3 regions of the Modestobacter versicolor genome follow, and region 3 is predicted to be linked to each of the others. Evidence: predicted binding sites of a transcription regulator. Region 3 holds the regulator's gene; each other region holds the start of a gene.

Region 1 (7,661 bases), on a different contig from region 3:
GCCTCCTCGACGCGGTCGGTGCCGCGGAGCAGGTGGGACAGGCTGGTGCGGGCGTGCTCGTAGACGGCGACGCCGGCGCGCAGCAGCGGCTCCAGCGAGGGGTCGCGGGTCTCGTCCCAGCGCCAGCAGGCCAGGGTGGCCGCCGCGACGTCGTCACCGGCGTCCGCCGCCACCTGCACCCAGTGCCAGGCCTCCAGCTGGCGCCCGGACTCGCGCAGGTCGTAGGCCAGCTCCAGGGCCGCCGAGGCGTTCCCGCGACCGGCGGCCCCGCGGAGCTGGCGCTCGGCCTCCGCGGCGCCGCGCTGCACCCGCAGGGTGTCGGCCAGCACCGCCCAGCCGTTCGGGTCGCCGCAGTCGACCGCCTGGCGGGCCGCGTGCTCGGCCTCCGCCCAGCGGCCGAGCCGGCGCAGGTCGTGGGCCAGGTTCAGCCAGGCGTCGTCCTCACCGGCGTCGGCGGCCTCCCGGTGCACCTCCACGGCCTCCGCCCAGCGGCCCAGGGCGCTCAGGCTGTTGCCGAGGTCGAACAGGGCCACCGGGTCGCCGCCCACCGCCGCGCGGCGGAAGAGGACGACGGCCTGCTCGTGCTCGCCGAGGTCGGCCAGCTCGCACCCGCGGTCGATCAGTGCGTCGACGTCCAGGTCGTCGTCGTCTCGGGGTGCGGGCACGGCAGGGAGTCTGCCGTGCCGAGGGGCGTCCGCCCACGACCTGAGGGGGGTCACCCCCCGACAGGGGTGGTCCAGTCGGGTGGGTCGGCCGGCTGGAGGTCCGGGTCGTCGGCGGCGAGGGTGCGCACCCGGCCCGGCGGCGTCCGCGGACCCTCGAACCGCACGGTGACCCGGTTCAGCCCGCTGCCCCACACCCAGCCCGCACCGTGGTCGGGGTGGACGACGTCCTGGCCGGGGTACCAGGCCACGACCGCGGGCCCCGGCGCCGGGTCGGCGGGCACCGGCTCGGCCGGCAGCTCGGTGGTCTCCTCCGCCTGCTCCACCGCCTCGGCGAACAGGTCGCCCTGGGCGTACGGGGAGAGCCCGGAGACGCCGACGCCGAGCAGCCGCAGGCCACCGCTGCGGTCGACCGCCGCCAGCAGCCGGCGGGCCACCTCGGCGATCTGCCGGGGGTCGTCGACGGGCTGGGGCAGGGTGAGCGAGCGGGTGAGCGTGGTGAAGTCGTAGCGGCGGACCTTGAGCGTGACCGTGCGCCCGGAGGTGCCCGACCGCTGCAGCCGCGAGCCCACCCGCTCGGCCAGCGCGTCGATCTCAGCGGTCAGCCGGGCCGGGTCGGTGAGGTCGCGGGCGAACGTCTCCTCCGCGCTGACCGACTTCGCCTCCCGGTCGGTGATCACCGGGCGGTCGTCGTCGGCCCGGGCCAGCCGGTACAGGCCGGCACCGTGCGCCTGGCCGACCAGGGTGGTGAGGTCGACCAGCGTCATCCGGTGCAGGTCGCCGACGGTCTTCACCTTCACCTGCGCGAGCCGCTCGGCGGTCGCCGGGCCGACCCCGCCGAGGCTGCGCACCGGCAGCGGGTGCAGCACGTCGAGCTCGCTGCCGGCCGGGACGACGGTCAGCCCGTCGGGCTTGTCCAGTTCCGAGCCGATCTTCGCCAGCGACTTGGAGGTGCCGATGCCCACCGACCCGGTGACCCCGCCGGTGGCCACGGCCAGCCGCGCCTTGAGGTCCTCGGCCAGCGCGGTCACCCCGGCCACGGACAGGTCGTGGTCGCCGGCGGCCAGGTCGACGTAGGCCTCGTCGATGGAGACCGGCTCGACCAGCGGGGACAGCTCGCGCAGCATCGTCATGACGACGTCCGAGGTGCGCTTGTACGCGGCGAACCGCGGCCCGAGGAAGGCGGTGCCGGGTGGGCAGATCCGCCGGGCCTCGGCGGTGGGCATGGCGCTGCGGGCCCCGAACGCGCGGGCCTCGTAGGAGGCGGTGGAGACCACGCCGCGACCGCCGGTGCCGCCGACGACCACCGGCCGGCCGCGCAGCGAGGGCTTGTCGCGCTGCTCGACGGCGGCGAAGAAGGCGTCGAGGTCGAGGTGCATGATGCTCGGCTCGCGCCGCACGCCGTCCCCACCTCCCCGCCGTCACCCGTCCCGCCGTCGCCGGACCCGACCCTCGATGATGCCCCGCCGGTACAACGGGAGCGCGCAGGCGAGGATGGACCCGTGACGGAACCCAGCGCGTGGACGCAGATCACCCAGGCCGACCCCGGGCACTCGGCCGCCTACGTCCAGCGGTTCCGCACGCTGGCCGCCCAGGGCGCCGACCTGGCCGGTGAGGCCCGGCTGGTCGACGCCCTGCTGCCGCGCGGCGCCCGGGTGCTGGACGCCGGCTGCGGGCCCGGCCGGGTCGGGGCGGTCCTGGCCGACGCCGGGCACACCGTGGTGGGCGTCGACGGCGACCCGGTGCTGATCGCCGCCGCGGAGGAGGACCACCCCGGACCGCGGTGGATCGTCGGCGACCTGGCCGAGCTCGACCTCGGCGAGCAGTTCGACGGCATCGTCTGCGCCGGCAACGTGATGGCGTTCCTGGCCCCCAGCACCCGGCGGGAGGTGCTGCGGCGGTTCGCGGCGCACCTGGTCCCCGACGGGCGGGCGGCGATCGGCTTCGGCGCCGGGCGCGGGTACCCGTTCGAGGAGTTCCTGGACGACGCCCGCGCCGGTGGGCTGGTGCCCGACGTCCTGCTGTCGACCTGGGACCTGCGGCCCTACGCCCCGGACGGGGACTTCCTGGTGGCGGTGCTCCGCCGGGTGTAGGCACCTGGCATGACGTTCCTCCCCGACCCGGCGACCTTCTCCCGGCGCGCGGACCAGCCCTCGGCCGGCCGCACCCGGTTCGTCGCCACCGGCAGCCAGACCCGCGGCGACTACGGCCTGTTCGAGGTCACCATGGCCCCCGGCGGCAGCGGCCCGGGCCCGCACCTGCACCGCACGTTCAGCGAGTCCTTCCACGTGCTCGAGGGCTCGTTGGACGTGCTGGCCGACGACGGGTGGACGACGGCGCACGCGGGCGACCTCGTCTACGTGCCCCGGTCCGGGGTGCACGCGTTCCGTTCGGCCGGGCCGGACGTCGGGGCTCGCTTCCTCATCCTGTTCACCCCGGGGATCCCGCGGGAGGAGTACTTCACCGGGCTGCTGGAGCTCCACGCGGACGGCCGGACGCCGACCACCGCGGAGATCGACGCGTTCGCGCTGCAGCACGACCAGCTCAACCTGCACGACTGAGCCACTCGCGCCGCCTGGCCTCACTCGCAGGCGACGCCGTCCCCGTCGCCGTCCATGCCGTCGGACCAGCCGGGGTCGCCGCGGTGCAGCGGTGCCGCACCCGCTGCGCGGGCGGCGGCGCAGTTCTCGAAGGGCTGGGCCGGCGTTCCCGCGGGAACGTCCGCCGGGGCCGGGGCCGGGGCCGGCGTGGTCGGCGCGGGCACCGGCTCACCGGGGCAGTCCCCCAGCACCCGGGCGATGGCGTCGTGCTCGGCCGGGGTCACCCACAGCTCGTAGGCGGCCTTGACCGCCACCTGGCGCGCGACGTAGGCGCACCGGTAGCCGCGGTTGCCGGGCAGCCAGGTCGCGGCGTCGCCGTCGCCCTTCTGCCGGTTGGCCGAGTAGTCGACGGCCAGCAGGTTGAGCGAGTCGTTGGCGAAGGCAGTCCGCCGGGCCTCGTCCCACCCGAAGGCGCCGGTCTGCCAGGCGTCGCTGAGCGCCACCACGTGGTCGATGTCCACGCTGCTGCCGTCGCCTCGCTCGAAGGCGATGGTGGTGCCGGTGTACGGGTCGGCCAGGGTGCCGCTGAGCACCACGCAGTCCCGGGTGCCGGGCTTGAACGCCTCGGCGGTCAGGTCGCGGGCCAGCACGTCGTTGCGGGTGTCGCAGCCGTTGCGGTCGACGTCGGCCCACTGCGGGCCGAACTGGTCGCGGTCGTAGCCGGTCTTCGGCGCGCGGCCCTTGACCGCAAGCGTCGCGAGGACGTCGGTGGCGGCCTGCCCGGCGACCGGGGCGCTCGCCGAGGCCTGCTCGGCGGCCTCGGACACCGCGTCGGGAGCCGGCGGGGTGGCGCCCACCTCGCCGGGCTGGCAGCCGGCGGTGGCCAGCACCGCCAGGACGGCGAGCGCGGCGTAGCGCTGTTTCACGTGGAGCCCCCGGGGAGTCGGTCGGCTCTCGACGCTAGGCGCGCGAGCGGCGCTCCCCGGGGACCTCGGACGGCCGTGTCGCGCGGCGGTCGGGTGGACGGGCCGGTCAGTTGGCCATGTCGACGAAGCGCGAGTAGTGGCCCTGGAAGGCGACGGTGACGTTCGCGGTCGGGCCGTTGCGGTGCTTGACCAGCATGATGTCGGCCTCGCCGGCCCGCGGGGACTCCTTCTCGTACATGTCCTCGCGGTGGATCATCATCACCATGTCGGCGTCCTGCTCGATCGAGCCGGACTCGCGGAGGTCGGACAGCATCGGCTTCTTGTCCTGACGCTGCTCGGACCCGCGGTTCAGCTGGCTCATCGCGATGACCGGCAGCTCCAGCTCCTTGGCCAGCAGCTTCAGCGCACGGGAGAACTCCGAGACCTCCTGCTGGCGGCTCTCGACCTTCTTGCCCGAGGTCATCAGCTGGAGGTAGTCGATGACGATGAGCTTGAGGTCGTTGCGCTGCTTGAGCCGCCGCGCCTTGGCCCGGATCTCCATCATCGTCATGTTCGGCGAGTCGTCGATGTAGAGCGGGGCGTCGGCGATCTCGCCCATCCGACGGGCCAGCTTCGACCAGTCCTCGTCGGACAGCGTGCCGGCGCGCATGTGGTGCAGCGGCACCTTCGCCTCCGCCGACAGCAGGCGCATGGTGATCTCGTGCTTGCTCATCTCGAGCGAGAAGATCGCCGCCGGCAGGTGGTGCTTCACCGTCGCGGAGCGGGCGATGTCCAGCCCCAGGGTGCTCTTGCCGACACCGGGACGGGCGGCGATGACGACCATCTGGCCGGCCTGCAGGCCGTTGGTCAGCTCGTCGAGGTCGCGGATGCCGGTCGGGACACCGCGGCTGACGCCACCGCGGGAGGCGATCGCGTCCAGCTCGTCCATCGTGGGCTGCAGGACGTCGGCCAGCCGGGAGTAGTCCTCGCTCATCCGCTTCTCGGTGACGTCGTAGATCTCCTGCTGCGCCCGGTCGACGATGTCGTCGACGTCGCCCTTGCCGCCGGCCGCGCCGTAGCCCAGCTGGACCACCCGGGTGCCGGCCTCGACCAGCCGGCGCAGCACGGCCTGCTCGGCGACGATCGCGGCGTAGTAGCCGGCGTTGGCCGCGGTGGGGGTGGAGGCGATCAGCGTGTGCAGGTAGACCGCACCGCCCATCTTCGACAGCTGGTCGGTGCGGTTCAGCTCGGCGGCGACGGTGATCGCGTCGGCCGGCTCACCGCGCCCGTAGAGGTCGAGGATCACGTCGAAGACGACCTGGTGGGCCGGGCGGTAGAAGTCGGCGCCGTGCAGGACCTCCACCACGTCGGCGATGGCGTCCTTGGACATCAGCATGCCGCCCAGCACCGACTGCTCGGCTGCGACGTCCTGAGGGGGCTGGCGGTCGTACTCCGGAGCCGCGGCCCTCGGCCTGCTGATGTCGTCGACGACCGCCACTGACGTTCCTCCCTCTTCGCCCAGGACCCGGCGGGTGTGCCGGCCGGGTGGGCGCATGTCCCTGTCGAACAACTGTTCGACGTGTACCTACCACCGGGCGCCGACAGTTCGCGCCCGGTGGCAGCGGGGTGGACGTTAGGAAGCTTCTGCGGCCAGGTCCAACACCGCCTGTGCGCAGGGTTCTGCACAACATGTGGACATGTCGGTGGACGAGCACGGTGACCGTGTGGAGGGCCGGGGGGACGGACGCCGGACACCTCCCGGCAACCCGGCCTCCACCTGCGCGGCGACCACTCCCACCCTGTGGACGCGGGAAAGTCCTGGATTGCCCCCGTGTCGCCTGCGCCCGGGCGTGTCGTGTCGTCCCACCGGCCCCACGCACCGCGCCGGCGGCCCCCCGGCCCGGCCGCCGTCCACCGCCGCTGTGCACGTCGATCTGCACAGCCTGTGGACATGTCGACCGGCGGCCCGGTCAGCGGGCAGACGACCCGCGAGGGCTGTGGACGGCCGGTGGCCGCCGGTGGCGGCGGACGGTCCCGGGAACGCCACGAGGGGCGCCGGACCGGAGTCCGACGCCCCTCGTGGGCAGTGCTGGCGCTGTCAGCCGGCGACCACGTCCAGGGTGACCGGGACGTTGACCTCCGGGTGGACCCGCACCGTGACGGTGTGGGTGCCCACGCTCTTGATGCTGCTGGGCAGCTCGATCCGGCGGCGGTCGAGCTCCGGGCCACCAGCGGCGGTGACCGCAGCGGCGACGTCGGCGGTGGTGATCCGGCCGAAGAGCCGGCCACCGTCTCCGGAGCGGGCCGGCAGCGTGACGGTGAGCCCGGACAGCCGCGCGGCGACCGCCTGGGCCTCCTCGAGGGTCCGGACGTCCCGGGCGGCACGCGCCCGGCGCAGGCTCTCGACCTGCTTCTCGGCACCCCGGGTGGCCACGATGGCCAGCCCGCGGGGCAGGAGGTAGTTGCGGGCGTACCCGCCCTTCACCTCGACGGTGTCCCCGGCAGAGCCGAGGCCGTTGACCTCCTGGGTCAGGATCAGCTTCGTCGCGCTCATGTCAGCGCGCCGTGGAGGTGTAGGGCAGCAGGGCCATCTCGCGGCTGTTCTTCACGGCCACGGCGACGTCACGCTGGTGCTGGCTGCAGTTGCCGCTGACGCGGCGGGCACGGATCTTGCCGCGGTCGGAGATGAACTTCCGCAGCAGGGTCGTGTCCTTGTAGTCGACGCCGGTCGCCTTGTCCTTGCAGAACTGGCAGACCTTCTTCTTGGGCTTGCGAACGGGGGGCTTGGGCACTGGGTTCTCCAGAGATCAGTACAGGGAGGTGGATCAGAAGGGGGGCTCGTCGGAGGACGCCGGCGGGGTCGACCAGGGGTCGCTGGCACCGCCACCGGAGAAGCTGCCACCGCCGCTGTTGCCGCCGCCACCGCCACCGAAGCCACCGCCGCCGCCGCCCTCGGAGCGGGCAGCGCGGGTGACCTTGGCCGTGGCGTAGCGGAGCGAGGGGCCGATCTCGTCGACCTCGAGCTCGATGACGGTGCGCTTCTCGCCTTCCTTCGTGTCGAAGGAACGCTGCTTGAGGCGACCGGACACGATGACCCGCGAACCGCGGGTCAGCGACTCCGCGACGTTCTCGGCGGCCTGGCGCCAGACGTTGCACCTCAGGAACAGCGCCTCGCCGTCCTTCCACTCCTGCGACTGGCGGTCGAAGGTGCGGGGGGTCGAGGCGACGGTGAAGTTGGCGACGGCGGCGCCGGACGGCGTGAACCGCAGCTCCGGGTCGGCCGTCAGGTTCCCGATGACGGTGATGACGGTCTCGCCGGCCATGGTCAGTGGGCCTCGGGGCGCATCAGCTTGGTCCGGAGCACCGACTCGTTGAGGTTGAGCTGGCGGTCCAGCTCGGCCACGGCGGCGGGCTCGGCCTGGATGTCGACGATGGCGTAGATGCCCTCGACGTTCTTCTTGATCTCGTAGGACAGCCGACGGCGGCCCCAGATCTCGGTCTTGACGGTGCCACCGGAGTTGGTGACGACGGTCAGGAACCGGTCCAGGCTGGGA
Region 2 (7,661 bases), on a different contig from region 3:
CTCGAGGACGCCGGCATCGTCGCCACCCTCAAGCACTTCGCCGGCTACTCCGGCTCCTCCGCCGGGCGCAACCACGCCCCGGTCCGCATCGGCCCGCGCGAGTTCGCCGACGTCGTGCTGCCGCCGTTCGAGGCGGCGCTGCGCGAGGGCGGCGCCCGCTCGGTGATGAACAGCTACGCGGCCGTGGACGGCGTCCCCGCCGGCGCCGACCCGGGCCTGCTCACCGACCTGCTGCGCGGCCGCCTCGGCTTCGACGGCGTCGTCGTCGCCGACTACTTCGCCGTCTCCTTCCTGGAGACGACGCAGGGCGTGGCCGGCTCCCCCGCGGACGCCGCCGCCCTGGCGCTGACCGCCGGTATCGACGTGGAGCTGCCGACGGTGCGCTGCTACGGCGAGCCGCTGCTGGACCTGGTCCGCTCCGGGCAGCTGCCGGTCGAGCTGGTCGACCGGGCGCTGGAGCGGGTGCTGCGGCAGAAGGCCGAGCTGGGCCTGCTGGACGCCGGCTGGGACCCCGAGCCCGCCGCGCTGCGGGCCGCCGAGGAGCTGGACTTCGACCCGCCCGCGATGCGGGCGCTGGCCCGCACGCTGGCCGAGCGCTCGGTCGTGCTGCTGGACGACCGCGCCGGCGTGCTGCCGCTGCGGGAGCCGGCGTCGGTCGCCGTCGTCGGCCCGTGCGCGGACGACGTCCTGGCGCTGATGGGCTGCTACGCCTTCCCCAACCACGTCGGCGTGCAGCACCCCGGCATGCCGCTGGGCATCGAGCTGCCGACGCTGCTGGACCAGGTGCGGGCCGAGTTCGCGTCAGCCTCGGTGACCTACGCGCCGGGCTGCCCGGTGCAGGAGCCGGACGCGAGCGGCATCGCCGAGGCCGTGCGCACCGCGCAGGACGCCGACGTCGTGCTGGCCGTGCTCGGCGACCGGGCCGGCCTGTTCGGGCGCGGAACCTCCGGCGAGGGCTGCGACGCCGACGACCTGAGCCTGCCGGGCTCGCAGGCCGAGCTGCTCGACGCGCTGCTGGACACCGGCAAGCCGGTGGTCGTCGTGCTGCTCACCGGCCGGCCCTACGCGCTGGGCGCGGTGGTCGACCGCGCGGCCGCGATCGTGCAGGCGTTCTTCCCGGGCGAGGAGGGCGCCGGCGCGGTCGCCGGCGTGCTCAGCGGTCGGGTCAACCCCTCCGGCCGGCTCCCCGTCCAGGTCGCCCGCACCCCCGGCGGGTCGCCGGCGACGTACCTGGCGCCCGCGCTGGCCCGCAAGAGCGGGATCAGCTCGGCCGACCCGACGCCGGCCTTCCCGTTCGGGCACGGCCTGTCCTACACGACCTTCGACTGGTCGGACCTGGCCGTGACCGGGGCCGCCGACGGCGCGTGGCCCACGGACGGCTCGGTCACCGTCTCCTGCACGGTGCGCAACACCGGCTCGCGGTCCGGCGCCGACGTGGTGCAGCTCTACCTGCACGACCCGGTGGCCAGCGTGGTGCGCCCGGTGCGCCAGCTCGTGGGCTTCGCCCGGGTCGAGCTGGACGCCGGTGCCGCCGCCCGGGTCACCTTCACGGTGCACGCCGACCGCACCTCGTTCACCGGGCGCGACCTGCAGCGCGTCGTCGAGGGTGGGGACGTCGTCCTGCAGCTGGGCGCCTCGAGCGAGGACCTGCGGCTGGAGGCACCGCTGCGACTGACCGGCCCGGACCGCGTCGTCGGCGCCGACCGGGTGCTCTCCACGCCGGTGGAGGTCTCCGCGGTCTGACCCCCGCCGATCGGCCCTCCTACAGGGGCCCGCCGCGAGCCTGCGAGCGGTGGGGGGCAGGAGGGTCCTTCATCAGGTGCCGGTCGCGCCGTCGATGCGCTCGCGCAGCAGGTCGGCATGGCCGGCGTGCCGGGCGTACTCGCCGATCATGTGGCTGTACACCCACCGCAGCGTCACCTGGCCGCCCATGAACGGGCTGGTCTCGTCCAGGCCGCGCGCCGCGCAGGCGTCCCGGCTGCGCGCCACCTCGTCCTCCCAGGTCGCCCGGGCGGCCGCGAAGGTGGCGTCGTCAGCGAGGTCGAAGCCGCCGTCGTGGCCACTCGCGTCGTCGGCGCCGTCGTAGATGGCCGGCACGTCCTCCCCCAGCAGCACCCGGCGGAACCAGTTCCGCTCCACCTCCGCCGCGTGCTGGACCAGGCCGAGCAGCGTGAGGGTCGAGGGCGGTGCCGCGGGGGTGCGCAGCTGGTCGTCGGTGAGCCCGTCGCACTTCCCGAGCAGGGTGGCCCGGTAGAAGTCCAGCCAGCCGGCGAGGGTGGCCCGCTCGTCGGCCTGTAGCGGGGGCATCGGGCGGTCGGTCGTCGTCACGACCCGATCCTGGCAGGGGGCGACTCGGCCCCCTGCCGCGCCGTCAGAGCCCGACGAGCTCGTGCAGGGCGCCGACCTCGGTACGGGTCAGCTTGCGGATCGTGCCGGTGCGCATCCGGGCCAGGTCGATCGGGCCGACAGCGGTGCGGGTGAGCCGGTTGACCGGCAGCCCGACCTCGGCCAGCAGCCGGCGGACGATGTGCTTGCGGCCCTCGTGCAGCACGACCTCGACCACGGACTGGCCGGCGTGGGTGTCGACCACCTGGAACGAGTCGACCTTGACCGGGCCGTCCTCCAGCTCGACGCCGGCGCGCACCCGGCGGACGAGGTCTCGCCCGATCGAACCGCTGACCTGCGCCAGGTAGGTCTTCTTCACCTCGTAGGACGGGTGGGCCAACCGGTGGGCCAGCTCCCCGTCGGTGGTGAGCAGCAGCAGGCCCTCGGTGTCCTGGTCGAGCCGGCCCACGTGCACCAGGCCGGTGGCGAGGTCGCCCATCATGTCGCCGACGGTGGGGCGGTTCCGGTCGTCGCTCATCGCGGTGATGACCCCGAAGGGCTTGTTCATCGCGTAGGTGACCTTGTCGTTCTTGATGTCGATGCGCCGGCCGTCGACGGCGATCACCGCGGTCGCCGGGTCGATCCGCATGCCCTGCACGCGGACGACCTTGCCGTTCACGCTGATCCGGCCCTGGTCGATCATGTCCTCGCTCACCCGGCGGGAGCCGACGCCGGCGCGGGCCAGCACCTTCTGCAGTCGCTCGCCGGGGCGGTCGTCGTCGGGCTCGGTCTCCTCGACGTCACGGGGGTGGAACGGAGCCAGCTCCATGTCCTCGGACCAGCCCTCGCCGCCCTCGGTGGTGGACTCGTCGTCCGGGGTGGTGTTCATCCCTGCCATTCTCCCATCTCTGCCGTGCCGCGATCACCACCCGACCAAGCGGTACGTCGAGGGGCGTCCGACATCTGTGGACAGGCGTCTGACCTGCGGACACGGGTGGTCGCGGCGCTCCTGTTCGACTGGACTTCGTACACGTGTTCGAGTCGGTCGGGAGGTGTCGTGAGCGAGCTGCGGTCGGTCCTGGATGCGCTCGCGGGCGACGACCTACACGGCCTCGCGGACGGTCAGGTGCTGGAGCGGGTCGCCCTGCTCGTGGCGGTGGGCAACCGGGTTGCCGCTGAGCTGACCCGCACGGTGCGGCACGCGGAGACGACTCAGGCCGCCGAGCACGACGGACTCAAGAGCATGCGGTCGTGGCTGATCGGGCACGTCCGGCTGGCGCCGGCGGAGGCGTCCCAGGTGGTGCGGTCGGGGCGGGCGCTGGAGCACTTCCCGGCGCTGGCCGCGGGGTTCGCCGAGGGTGTGGTGACCGCCGAGCAGGTGGACGTCGTCGCGCGCACGGTCGGCCCGGGCGAGGTCGCGCGCGCCGAAGAGCAGGGCATCGACCTGGCGCCGTTCGACCAGGCGTGGACGGCGGTGGCCGAGGGTGCGCCGCACGCGATGCTGGTCACCGCCGTGCAGGCCTTCGACGCCGCCCTGGACCCCGATGGTCCTGAGCCCGACCCGACCGAGGGTCGTCGGCTGTCGATCGCCCGGCACGCCGACGGCTCGGTCACCGGCCGGTTCGACCTCGATGCCGTCGGTGGGGAAAAGGTGCAGGCCGCGATCGAGTCGATCGTGCAGGCCTCCCGCCCGAAGAGCGACGACCGCACCCGCGGCCAGCAGAACGCCGACGCCCTCGTCCAGCTGTGCGACAACCAGCTCGCCGCCGGGAGCCTGCCCACGCTGCGGACGGTGAAGCCGCACGTCGTGGTCACCATCGACGCCGACGACCTCGCCGACACCTCCACTACCGGCCCCGGTGCTGCGGCGACCGGGTTCGGTGCCCGGATCTCTGCCGCTCGGGCCCGCTGGCTGGCCTGCGACGGCACCGTGTCCCGGATCGTGATGGGCCCCGACGGCCTGCCGCTGGACGTCGGGCGCACCCACCGGGTGGTGCCCGCCCACATCCGCCGGGCGGTCGAGCAGCGCGACGGGCACTGCGTGTTCACCGGCTGCTCGGCACCCACGCACTGGTGCGACGTGCACCACCTCGCGCACTGGCTGCACGGCGGAGACACGTCGTTGCACAACTCAGCACTGCTCTGCGAACGCCACCACGGCAAGGTCCACCACGGCTTCCGGGTCGAACGGGATCCCGGCGGGCGGTGGCGCACCTGGCGACCCGACGGCACCGAGATCCTGCTCGGCACACCGCTGATCAGCGCACCGCTGCGCGTCTGATCGGTCAGGAGTCGGGGTGCTCGTCCAGCATCGAGCCGGTGTCCGGCAGCAGCGGGGCGAGCTCGGGCAGCTCGTCCAGGCTGGTCAGCCCGAGCCGCTCCAGGAACAGCGGCGTCGTCACGTAGAGCCCACCGCCGGTGTCGGGGTCCGAGCCGGCCTCCCGGATCAGCCCTCGCGAGGTGAGCGTCCGCACGACGGCGTCCACCCCCACCCCGCGGATCGCCGACACCCGCGCCCGGGTCACCGGCTGCCGGTAGGCGATCACCGCAAGGGTCTCCAGCGCCGCCTGGGTCAGCCGGTTGCGCTGCCCCTCCAGCAGGTGCCGCTCGACGACCGGCGCGTGCTCCTCCCGGGTGTAGAGCCGCCATCCCTCCCCCACCCGGCGCAGCACGATGCCGGCCCGGCGGGCGTCGTAGCCGGCGGCGAGCGCCGCCAGCTCGTCGCGCACCCGGCGCACCGGGCAGCGCAGCGCGGCCGCCAGCGTCGCCTCGTCCACCGGGGCGTCGACCACGAACAGCAGCGCCTCCAGCCCGCCGCGCAGCGCCTGCGGGTCCAGGTCGAGGTCCAGCTCCTCCTGCTCGGGCTCCCCGGCCACCGGCGCCGCGGCCTCCTCCACCGGCGCCTCGCGCTCGGGCACGACCTCCAGCTCGACCGGGGGCGCCGCCGGGGCGCGGCCGAACGCCAGCACCGGCCCCTCCTCGACCGTGGTCGCCTCCTCGGCGGCGGCCGGGTCCGCGGGGCCCAGCAGGTCCGCCGGCCCGCCGAGGTCGGCGGCCAGCTGCCGGGCGACGACGTCCCACCCCTCCACCGGGACGACGTCGCCGTCCTCGAGCCCGGCGGCGACCTCCGCGGCGACGGCGTCCCAGGAGAAGGGGCGCGGCTCCGGCGGGGTGTCGTCCGGGTCGCTCACGTGTAGTCCTCCAGGTCGGCGGAGAGGTGGGCGGTGGCGTCGGCGGTGGGGCCGGCGGTGTCGGCGGCGATCTCGTCCGGCAGCCGGCCGCCGACCAGCTGCGGCCCGGTCCACCGCACGTGCAGCTCCCCCAGCGGCGACACCTGGTCGAAGGTCACCAGCTGCTGCCGGTACAGCTCCAGCAGCGCCAGGAACCGGGCCACCACCTCCAGGGTGTGCGCGCAGTCGCTGCTCAGCGAGCGGAAGGTCGCCGTCCCCGACGCCGCGATCCGGCTGCGCACCAGCACCAGCTGCTCGGTGACGCTGACCGCCGGCGCGTGCAGGTGCGAGACGCTCACCGTCGGCGGCGGCTTGGGGGTCAGCGCCTCGTGCGCCAGCGCGGCGAACTGCTCCGGGGTCACTCCGAGCAGCACCTCGGGCAGCAGGTCGGCGAACCGCTGCTCGAGGGCGACGTCGCGCGGGAACCGGCGGGCCGCCTCGGCCTCGCGCCGGCGGAGGAACTCGGCCGCCCGCTTGTAGGCGCGGTACTGCAGCAGCCGGGCGAACAGCAGGTCCCGGGCCTCCAGGACGGCGAGGTCGTCCTCGTCCTCGACGTCCGCGGCGGGCAGCAGCCGGGCGGCCTTGAGGTCGAGCAGCGTGGAGGCCACCACGAGGAACTCGCTGGCCTGGTCGAGGTCCAGCTCGTCACCGAGGGCCCGCAGGTGCGCGATGAACTCGTCGGTGACGGTGGACAGCGCGATCTCGGTGACGTCGAGCTTGTGCTTGCCGATCAGCTGCAGCAGCAGGTCGAACGGGCCCTCGAAGTTGGTCAGCCGGACGGTGAACCGCCCGTCGACCTCCCCCGCCGTCACGGCAGCAGCCTAGATGTGGCCCGGGAGGGCCCCCGGCTACTTCCGCAGCCGGCGGACGAGGACCGAGTCCTCGCCGTGCACCTCGAGGTCGGCCAGCAGGACGGCGATGGCCTCCCGCACGATGCGGCCGCGGTCGGCGGCGACACCGTGCTGCCCGCGCAGGGTGAGCCGCGCGGTCTCCAGGGCCAGCAGCTCGTCGGCCGAGCAGTAGACGGTGATCTTCTCCTCGTGCCGGGTGCGGTTCTTCTCCGCCTTGGCCCGGGTGGCCGGCTTGGGTGCGGCCGCCGGCAGCGTCTGCCGGTGCGTAGCCAGCTCGTCGACGACGATGCGCGGGGCACCACCGGCGACGTCCGGAACCAGCTGCAGCGGCGGGTTGGCCGCGTCGGCGTCCCGCTGGGCGGCGGAGCGCAGCGCCGGCGAGGCCTGCGCGGCGGCGAGGGTCGGCAGCTCGGTGACGGGTGCCGGGTTGGTCGCGGCGATGTCGGTCCGGCGGAACAGCTCTGCAGCGCCCGGGAGCACAGGACGACGGGTCACGCGGCCACCTCGCCGGCGCTCGTTGGCCACGTGACCTGGGGTGCTCTGCTCATCGGTGAGCTCACGAGCTCGCTCACAGGGCCAGGACCTCCTTGGCCAGGTCGCGGTACGCCGCAGCGCCCGACGACGTCGGAGCCCACTGGGTGATGGGCTGCCCGGCGACGGTCGTCTCCGGGAAGCGCACGGTGCGGCTGATGACGGTCTGGAAGACGGTGTCGCCGAAGGCCTCGACGACGCGGCTGAAGACCTCGCGGCAGTGCACGGTGCGGGTGTCGTACATGGTGGCCAGGATCCCGGAGATCTCCAGGGACGGGTTGAGCCGCTCCTTGACCTTGTCGATCGTGTCCACCAGCAGGGCGACGCCGCGGAGCGAGAAGAACTCGCACTCCAGCGGGATGATGACGCCCTGCGCGGCGGTGAGCGCGTTGACCGTCAGCAGCCCGAGCGAGGGCTGGCAGTCGATGAGCACGTAGTCGTAGTCGTCGCGGACCGGCGCGAGCACCCGCATCAGGGTCTGCTCGCGGGCGACCTCGCTGACCAGCTGCACCTCGGCGGCGGACAGGTCGATGTTGCTGGGCACCAGGTCCAGCCCCGGGATGTTGGTGGCCACCCGGACGTCGGCGAGCGTCGTCCGCGGCTCCATCAGCGCGTTGTAGATCGTGCGGTCCAGCTGCTGCGACGGGATGCCCAGCCCCACCGACAGCGCACCCTGCGGGTCCAGGTCGACCAGAAGGACCCGGCGGCCCTGCTCGACGAGCGC
Region 3 (7,661 bases):
CCGGCGGGGGTGACCTTCTCCTCCACCTTGGCGGTCTCGATCGGCGCGGAGCCGCGCAGCTGCTCCAGGTCGACGTCCTCCTCCTCGACGACCGCGGGGGTCGAGGCGGAGGAACCGTAGCCACCGGCCACCTGCGCCGCGCGCTCCTCGGCGGTGAAGATGCCCAGGCCCGCCCGCTGGTCGACAGACAGGTGGTCCAGCGCCAGGCGACGGAAGATGTAGTCCATCACCGACTGGGCGATCCGGATGTCCGGGTCGTCGGTCATGCCGGCCGGCTCGAAGCGCATGTTGGTGAACTTCTGGATGTAGGTCTCCAGCGGCACCCCGTGCTGCAGGGCCAGGGAGATCCCGATCGAGAAGGCGTCCATCACGCCGGCCAGGGTCGAGCCCTGCTTGCCCAGCTTCAGGAAGACCTCGCCGAGGCTGCCGTCCTCGTACATGCCAGCGGTCATGTAGCCCTCGGCGCCGGCGACGCTGAAGGACGTGGTGACGCTGGTGCGCTTCTTCGGCAGCCGCTTGCGGACCGGGTGCGCCAGCGCGGTGGCCGGCGCGGCCTCGACGACCTCGGCCTCGGCCTTGGTGCCGTCGTTCTTGCCCTTGCCACCGGACAGCGGCTGGCCGACCTTGCAGTTGTCGCGGTAGATCGCCAGGGCCTTGATGCCCATCTTCCAGCCCTGGAAGTAGATGTCCGCGACCTCCTCGACGGTGGCCGACTCCGGCATGTTGACCGTCTTGCTGATCGCGCCGGAGATGAACGGCTGCACCGCGGCCATCATCCGGACGTGGCCCATCGGGGAGATGGACCGCTCGCCCATGGCGCAGTCGAAGACCGAGTAGTGCTCGGGGCGCAGGGTCGGGGCGTCGACGACGTGGCCGTGCTCGGCGATGTACTCGACGATGGCCTCGATCTGCTCCTCCTGGTAGCCCAGGCTGCGCAGCGCCCGCGGCACCGTCTGGTTGACGATCTGCATCGAGCCGCCGCCGACCAGCTTCTTGAACTTGACCAGCGAGAAGTCCGGCTCGATGCCGGTCGTGTCGCAGTCCATCATGAAGCCGATGGTGCCGGTGGGCGCCAGCACGGAGGCCTGCGCGTTGCGCCAGCCGTTCTCCGTGCCGAGGGCCAGGCACTCCTGCCACTGGGCGGTGGCGGCCTTGAGCACGTCGGCGTCGTCGGCGCCGACCGGGCGGATCGCGTCGTTGGCCGCGGCGTGCTTGCGCATGACCCGGGCGTGGGCGTCGGCGTTGCGGGCGTAGCCCTCGTAGGCACCCACGACGCCGGCCAGCTCGGCCGAGCGGCGGTAGGCGGTGCCGGTCATCAGCGAGGTGATCGCCGCCGCCAGCGTCTGGCCACCGCGGGAGTCGTAGGCGTGGCCGGTGGCCATCAGCATCGCGCCGAGGTTGGCGTAGCCGATGCCCAGCTGGCGGTAGGCGCGGGTGGTCTCACCGATCGGCGCCGTCGGGAAGTCGGCGAAGCAGATCGAGATGTCCATCGCGGTGATGATCAGCTCGACGGCCTTGACGAAGTTCTTCGAGTCGAAGGTGCCGTCGTCCTTGAGGAACTTCATGAGGTTCAGCGACGCCAGGTTGCACGAGCTGTTGTCCAGGCTCATGTACTCCGAGCACGGGTTCGAGGCGTTGATCCGGCCCGTCTCCGGGTTGGTGTGCCAGTCGTTGATCGTGTCGTCGTACTGGATGCCCGGGTCGGCGCACTCCCAGGCCGCCTTGGTGACCTTGCCGAACAGCTCGCGGGCGTCGACGGTCTCGATGACCGAGCCGTCGGAGCGGGCCCGCAGGCCGAACTCGGTGCCGTTCTCGACCGCGCGCATGAACTCGTCGTTCACCCGGACCGAGTTGTTGGCGTTCTGGTACTGGACGCTGGTGATGTCCTTGCCGCCCAGGTCCATGTCGTACCCGGCGTCCCGCAGCGCGCGGATCTTGTCCTCCTCGCGCGCCTTGGTCTCGATGAACTCCTCGATGTCGGGGTGGTCGATGTCCAGGACGACCATCTTCGCCGCGCGGCGGGTGGCGCCACCGGACTTGATGGTGCCCGCGGAGGCGTCGGCACCGCGCATGAAGGAGACCGGGCCGGAGGCGGTGCCACCGGAGGAGAGCAGCTCCTTGGAGGAGCGGATGCGGGAGAGGTTCAGCCCGGCACCCGAGCCGCCCTTGAAGATCAGGCCCTCTTCCCGGTACCAGTTCAGGATCGAGTCCATCGTGTCGTCGACGGCCAGGATGAAGCAGGCGCTGACCTGCTGCGGCGAGGCGGTGCCGACGTTGAACCACACGGGCGAGTTGAAGCTGAAGTACTGGTGCAGCAGCATCCAGGTCAGCTCGTGCTCGAAGACCTCGGCGTCGGCCTCGCTGGCGAAGTAGTCGTGCTCGCGGCCGGCCGCGCCGTAGGTCAGCACAACCCGGTCGATCAGCTGGCGCAGGCTCGTCTCGCGCTGCGGGGAGCCCACCGCACCACGGAAGTACTTCGTGGTGACGATGTTGGTGGCGTTGATGCTCCACTCGGCGGGGAACTCGACGCCGCGCTGCTCGAAGTTGATCGAGCCGTCCCGCCAGTTGGTCATGACGACGTCACGACGCTCCCAGACGACCTCGTCGTAGGGGTGGACGCCGGCGGTCGTGAAGACGCGCTTGACCTTCAGGCCCTTCCCGCGGACGGGGGCCTTCGCCGTGCGGCGGTTCCGGCTGGGAGAGAGGCGGTCGGCTGTCTCGGTCAAAGCGTGCTCCCGTGGTGAGGGGTCTGCGGGTGTGCAGGGCGGTGGCTGGGGAAGGTCGGCGGACGCCGAGAGCCGGGGTGCCGGGCGGCCCGGGGTCGGGCGCGGGGCGGACTAGCGGGGTGGGGCAGTGCCGGCGTCGTCGCCGGGGGGACCTGCGTCGGCGGGGTCGGGGCGCAGCCGCTTGAGCTCGGCGATCTCCTTCTCGAAGTCGGCTGCGGAGGAGAAGGAGCGGTACACGCTGGCGAACCGCAGGTAGGCGACCTCGTCGAGGTAGCGCAGCGGGCCGAGGATCGCCAGGCCCACCTCGTTGCTGGGGACCTCGGCGGACCCGGTGGCCCGGACGGCGTCCTCCACCTTGGCGGCGAGGACGGCGAGCTGGGCCTCGTCGACCGGGCGGCCCTGGCACGCCCGGCGGACGCCCGCGATGACCTTGTTGCGGTCGAAGGGCTCGCTGACGCCGCTGCGCTTGACGACGGCGAGCACGGGCTCCTCGACCGTCGTGAACCGGCGACCGCACACGGGGCACGAGCGACGGCGCCGGGTGGTGGCGCCCTCGTCGGTCTCCCGGGAGTCGATGACCCGGCTGTCAGGGCTGTGGCAGAACGGGCAACGCACCGGGGGCACCTCCTCGATCGGCCGCTCGGAGCGGCTGCCGCGGCGCTTCCTGTGGACCCGCCGGGGGACATCCGGTGGATGCCCTGGGGGTGACCTGGGGAAGCGCCTGTGGACGGAACTACATCTCTGTCACTACAAGATGTAGGGGTGAGGTTAGCCCCGTACCCCTACAGATACGCAACCCCAACCGGGCGTGTCGTGTTCCTCCGTCGCGCAGGCCCCGCCCGCACCACCCGTGGGCCCCGTGGGCAGCGGCCCGGCGGGGCGTCGTCACGGCAGCTGCAGGACCTGGCCGGGCACCAGCTCGACCGCGTCGAGGTCGTTGGCGTCGACCAGGGCGTCGACGACGGCGCGCCGGTCCTCCTCGGGGGCGACCTCGCCGGCGATCGACCACAGGGTGTCGCCGGGCTGCACGACGACCGTCGACGAGCCGGCCAGCTCCAGGCCCCCGTCGGCCTGGCCCAGCTCCACCGCGACGGTGGCCACCGCGATGGAGAGGCCGATCGCGATGGACAGCCCGGACAGGGCCCGGCGGCCCCGGCGGGTCAACCGCAGCGGGCCGGGGGCAGCTGCGCGGGGGTGGGCGGCCGGGCGCGGGAGGGCCGCCGGCTCGACCGCGCAGCCGCCGCGCACCGACCGGCCACCCCCCAGCCCGTCGAACCGGGCCGGCCGCGCGCCGGGGCGGACCGCGTCGCGCCGCACGGGCGGGGCCACCGACTGCGGCCCACGGCCGGCCGGCGCGACACCCCGCGCGGGGACGGGAGAGGAGGCGGGGACGCTGCGCTGGGGGCTGGCCATCGGGGGACGCTCCTGGGTGTGACGGTGCCGGGCGGGACGACGGGCGGCCGACCAGGCATCGAGCACCGTGCTCGAACGCCTGTTCGATTCGAACGCCTGTGCGATGTCTACCGCACGGGTCCGACAAGTTCACCCCCGACACGGCACTTCTTCGAACACCTGTTTGAACTACACGGGTGTGACCCGCTACCGTGCTCCTGCGATCGAGACCCGGTCCGCCCGTCCCCGGCCCCGCCGGGGCCGCGGCGGGGCACCGGTGACCGACGCACCGGGAACGCTGCCCCTGGCAGCCGGACGAGGAGGACACATGGCGGCCGACGGCCCGACGGCAGGCAGCGGCAAGGCCCCCTCCCGGCGCAGCCGCGCCGGTGCGGACACCGCGGAGGGCGCCGGCACGGGAGCGGCGATCCGCGAGTTCCCCGACCGCGGTGAGGCCGGCGACGGGCTGACCCAGCGCCAGCGCCGGGTCCTGGAGGTCATCCGCGACTCCATCGAGCGCCGCGGGTACCCGCCGTCGGTCCGCGAGATCGGCGAGGCGGTCGGGCTCTCCTCCGCCTCCTCCGTGGCCCACCAGCTCTCGGTGCTGCAGCGCAAGGGCTGGCTCCGGCGCGACCCCAACCGCCCGCGCGCCCTCGACGTGCGCCTCCCCGGTGAGGCCGCCGCGGCCGCGGCGAGCGCCGAGGCCTCCGCCGAGGCGCTGGCCGCCGCGGGTGGCGCCAGCGGCGTCGACGAGGCGTCCGCCCCGCGTCCCACCTACGTGCCGCTCGTCGGCCGGATCGCCGCCGGTGGCCCGGTGCTGGCCGAGCAGGCCGTCGAGGACGTCTTCCCGCTCCCCCGCGAGCTGGTCGGCGAGGGCACGCTGTTCATGCTCAAGGTGGCCGGTGACTCGATGGTCGACGCGGCCATCTGCGACGGCGACTGGGTCGTCGTCCGCCAGCAGCCGACCGCGGAGAACGGCGAGATCGTCGCGGCGATGATCGACGGCGAGGCGACGGTGAAGACCTACAAGCGCCGCGACGGGCACGTCTGGCTGATGCCGCACAACGAGGCGTACGAGCCGATCCCCGGCGACGACGCCACGGTGCTGGGCCGGGTCGTCACCGTCCTGCGCCGGGTGTGAGGACGCCCCCTCCCGGACGGGGAGGGGGCGACACCCGCCCATCGGGTGGGCAGTGGTCAGCCGGCGCTGCGGCGACGGCGCAGCTTGCCGCCGATCCACACCAGCCCGGTGGCCACCAGTGCGGCGATCAGCCCGGCGGTCAGCGGCGTGACCTCGTGGGTCAGCGTGGCCGCCGCGGACTCCTCGTCCGCCGGTCCGGTGGACGCTGCCGGCGCCAGCTCGCCAGCCGCCGGCAGGAGCGTCACCACGGCGGGGAGCCCCTCACCCGACACCAGCAGGTCGCGGTCGTTGGCCGCGAAGGCGATCGCCTCCCCCTGCGGTGACTCGGGCAGGGGCACCCGCACCGGCGGCAGCGCCAGTGCACCGGCGACGTCGGAACCGCTGAGCGGCCAGACGTAGGCGTCGGTGTAGGTGCGCAGCGCGATCCGCTGGCCGTCGGCGGAGACCGCGCCGCCGGTCACCATCAGCTCGCCGGCCCGCCCGACCGGGCCACCGGGGGTGCCGGTGAGGGTGAAGCCGAGCTCGAGCACCCGCGACATGGGCACGGTGGCCCCGTCGGCCAGCGGTGCGTCGGGGCGGTAGACCGAGCTGGCCCCGAGCACCTCCTTGGTGACCAGGTACGGCGTGCCGTCGGGTGCCAGCAGGAGCGCCTCGGCGTCGTGCGCCCCGTCGGGGTAGGTCAGCCGGGTGAGCGTGCTGCTGCCGTCGGCCCGCAGGCCGATGAGCGCCACGGTCTCCCGGGTCTGGGTGTTGTCCCCGGTGTCGGCCAGCCAGATGGTGCCGTCGACGCCGAGCGCCATGTCCTCGGGGTCGTAGGGGTCGACGTCGGCCGAGCGCACGTCGCCGACGGCGCACGAGCCGTCGAGCACGTAGACCTCGGCACGGTCGCCGCCGTCGTTCAGGGCGAGCATGGCGTCCCCCGCGCTGACCAGACCGGAGAGCTCCGGCAGTCGCGGGTCGGCGATCTCGCAGCGGGTGGCGGCGGTCCCGAAGGCAGCGGGCTCGGCGCCCTCGGCGGCGGCGGGGCCGGCCGTCAGCACGGTCAGCAGCAGCCCCAGGGGTGCGCAGAGGGCCGCGCCCCCCGCCCAGGTGCGGCGGCCGGCGCGGTCAGGCGTGCGATCGGCCCGCTCTGGCACGGACCCAGCGTGACACCAGCAGCGTGTCCAGTGCATGAACCACGCCCAACAACAGCAGGCCCACGGCCAGCCCGACCACGGCATCGGTGACCCAGTGGAAGTCCAGCGCCACCATGGCCACACCCGTTGACAGCGGCCCCAGCACGCTGAGCAGCCAGGCGGTGCGCTGCGCCCACGCGGGCAGCCCGAACTCGACGGCCTGCCAGCGGGCGACACCCCACATCAGCACGGCGTTCGCAACGTGGCCCGAGGGGTAGCTGGCGCCGTCGCGGTGGAAGTAGGACCCCGGGTAGGCCGGAGCGGTGCGGCCGGCGCCGTACTTGAACGCGTAGACCACCGCGGTCAGCAGCGCCAGGGCCACCACCACCCGGATGAGCGGTACGAGCGTGCGCTGCCGGACGGCGAGCCACCCCACCAGCCCGGCCAGCACGATGAGGATGAAGCCCCGGCCACCGGCCTGGGTGAACACCCAGACGAACCAGTACGCGCCCGAGTCGCGGAGACCCCAGCCCTTGACGACGTCGGAGACCTCGACGTCCAGCTTCTCCAGCCAGCCGCCGCTGAGCAGGTCGACGGTCACCCCGAGAGTCACCAGCACCGACAGTGCGAGCACCCACCACGGCGGCCGGCCGACGCCGATGACGCCGCCCGGTCGGCCGGCGGGCGAGCCACCGGCGGAGCCCGCCGACGGCTGCACGTGGCTCCTGGTCACCGCGTCACGGTACCGGGGCCGTGACCTCCCCGTGACCCTCCCGGTGGTGGGCCGGGCGCGGCGCACCACCGGGAGCAGGGTCTAGACGCCCGCGACGGGGACGGCGTAGTCCACGAGCAGCGCCGCGAGGTCGGGCTCGACCCGGGCGGTGAGCCGCGTGCCGGTGGCCTCGTGCCGCTCCTCGACGACCTCGCCGTCGCGGTGCACCCGGGCCACCAGGTCACCCCGGTCGTAGGGCACCAGGACGTCCACGTCGACGTGCGGGTGCGGCAGCCGCGCGGCGATGACGTCGCGCAGCGCCTCGATGCCCTCGCCGGTGCGGGCGGAGACCCACGCGGCACCGGGCAGCGCCTGGCGCAGCGCCAGCACGTCGTCCTGCGACATCGCGTCGACCTTGTTGACCACGATGAGCTCGGGGACCTTGGTCGCGTCGATCTCGTTGAGGACGACCCGCACCGCGTCGATCTGGCCCAGCGGGTCGGGGTCGGCGCCGTCGACCACGTGCACCAGCAGGTCGGCGGCCGCCACCTCCTCCAGGGTCGACCGGAAGGCGT

What was found. Region 3 encodes LexA, which represses DNA repair genes until DNA is damaged. Its sites were predicted from a motif close to TCGAACANNTGTTCGA; they were not measured.
Region 1: dnaB (replicative DNA helicase) is a predicted target of LexA. The motif match lies at 5,670-5,685, and genes of this name have one in related genera.
Region 2: FHX36_RS05265 (HNH endonuclease signature motif containing protein) is a predicted target of LexA. The motif match lies at 3,350-3,365, and genes of this name have one in related genera.

What each region holds. Positions count from the first base shown of each region.
Region 1 is NZ_JACIBU010000001.1:3,216,261-3,223,921, reverse strand. It holds gene FHX36_RS15725 (tetratricopeptide repeat protein) at 1-665, opposite strand, end outside; gene FHX36_RS15720 (DNA polymerase IV) at 716-2,062, opposite strand; gene FHX36_RS23045 (class I SAM-dependent methyltransferase) at 2,165-2,755, shown strand; gene FHX36_RS15710 (cupin domain-containing protein) at 2,765-3,223, shown strand; gene FHX36_RS15705 (HNH endonuclease family protein) at 3,244-4,128, opposite strand; gene dnaB (replicative DNA helicase) at 4,235-5,605, opposite strand; gene rplI (50S ribosomal protein L9) at 6,206-6,661, opposite strand; gene rpsR (30S ribosomal protein S18) at 6,663-6,899, opposite strand; gene FHX36_RS15685 (single-stranded DNA-binding protein) at 6,933-7,430, opposite strand; gene rpsF (30S ribosomal protein S6) at 7,433-7,661, opposite strand, start outside.
Region 2 is NZ_JACIBU010000001.1:1,082,844-1,090,504, forward strand. It holds gene FHX36_RS05250 (beta-xylosidase/alpha-l-arabinosidase) at 1-1,743, shown strand, start outside; gene FHX36_RS05255 (DinB family protein) at 1,816-2,328, opposite strand; gene FHX36_RS05260 (pseudouridine synthase) at 2,372-3,214, opposite strand; gene FHX36_RS05265 (HNH endonuclease signature motif containing protein) at 3,383-4,606, shown strand; gene scpB (SMC-Scp complex subunit ScpB) at 4,611-5,516, opposite strand; gene FHX36_RS05275 (segregation and condensation protein A) at 5,513-6,367, opposite strand; gene FHX36_RS05280 (hypothetical protein) at 6,404-6,901, opposite strand; gene FHX36_RS05285 (ParA family protein) at 6,975-7,661, opposite strand, start outside.
Region 3 is NZ_JACIBU010000002.1:41,838-49,498, forward strand. It holds gene FHX36_RS20225 (vitamin B12-dependent ribonucleotide reductase) at 1-2,726, opposite strand, end outside; gene nrdR (transcriptional regulator NrdR) at 2,838-3,341, opposite strand; gene FHX36_RS20235 (LysM peptidoglycan-binding domain-containing protein) at 3,612-4,139, opposite strand; gene lexA (transcriptional repressor LexA) at 4,447-5,259, shown strand; gene FHX36_RS20245 (hypothetical protein) at 5,316-6,395, opposite strand; gene FHX36_RS20250 (phosphatase PAP2 family protein) at 6,367-7,107, opposite strand; gene hflX (GTPase HflX) at 7,189-7,661, opposite strand, start outside.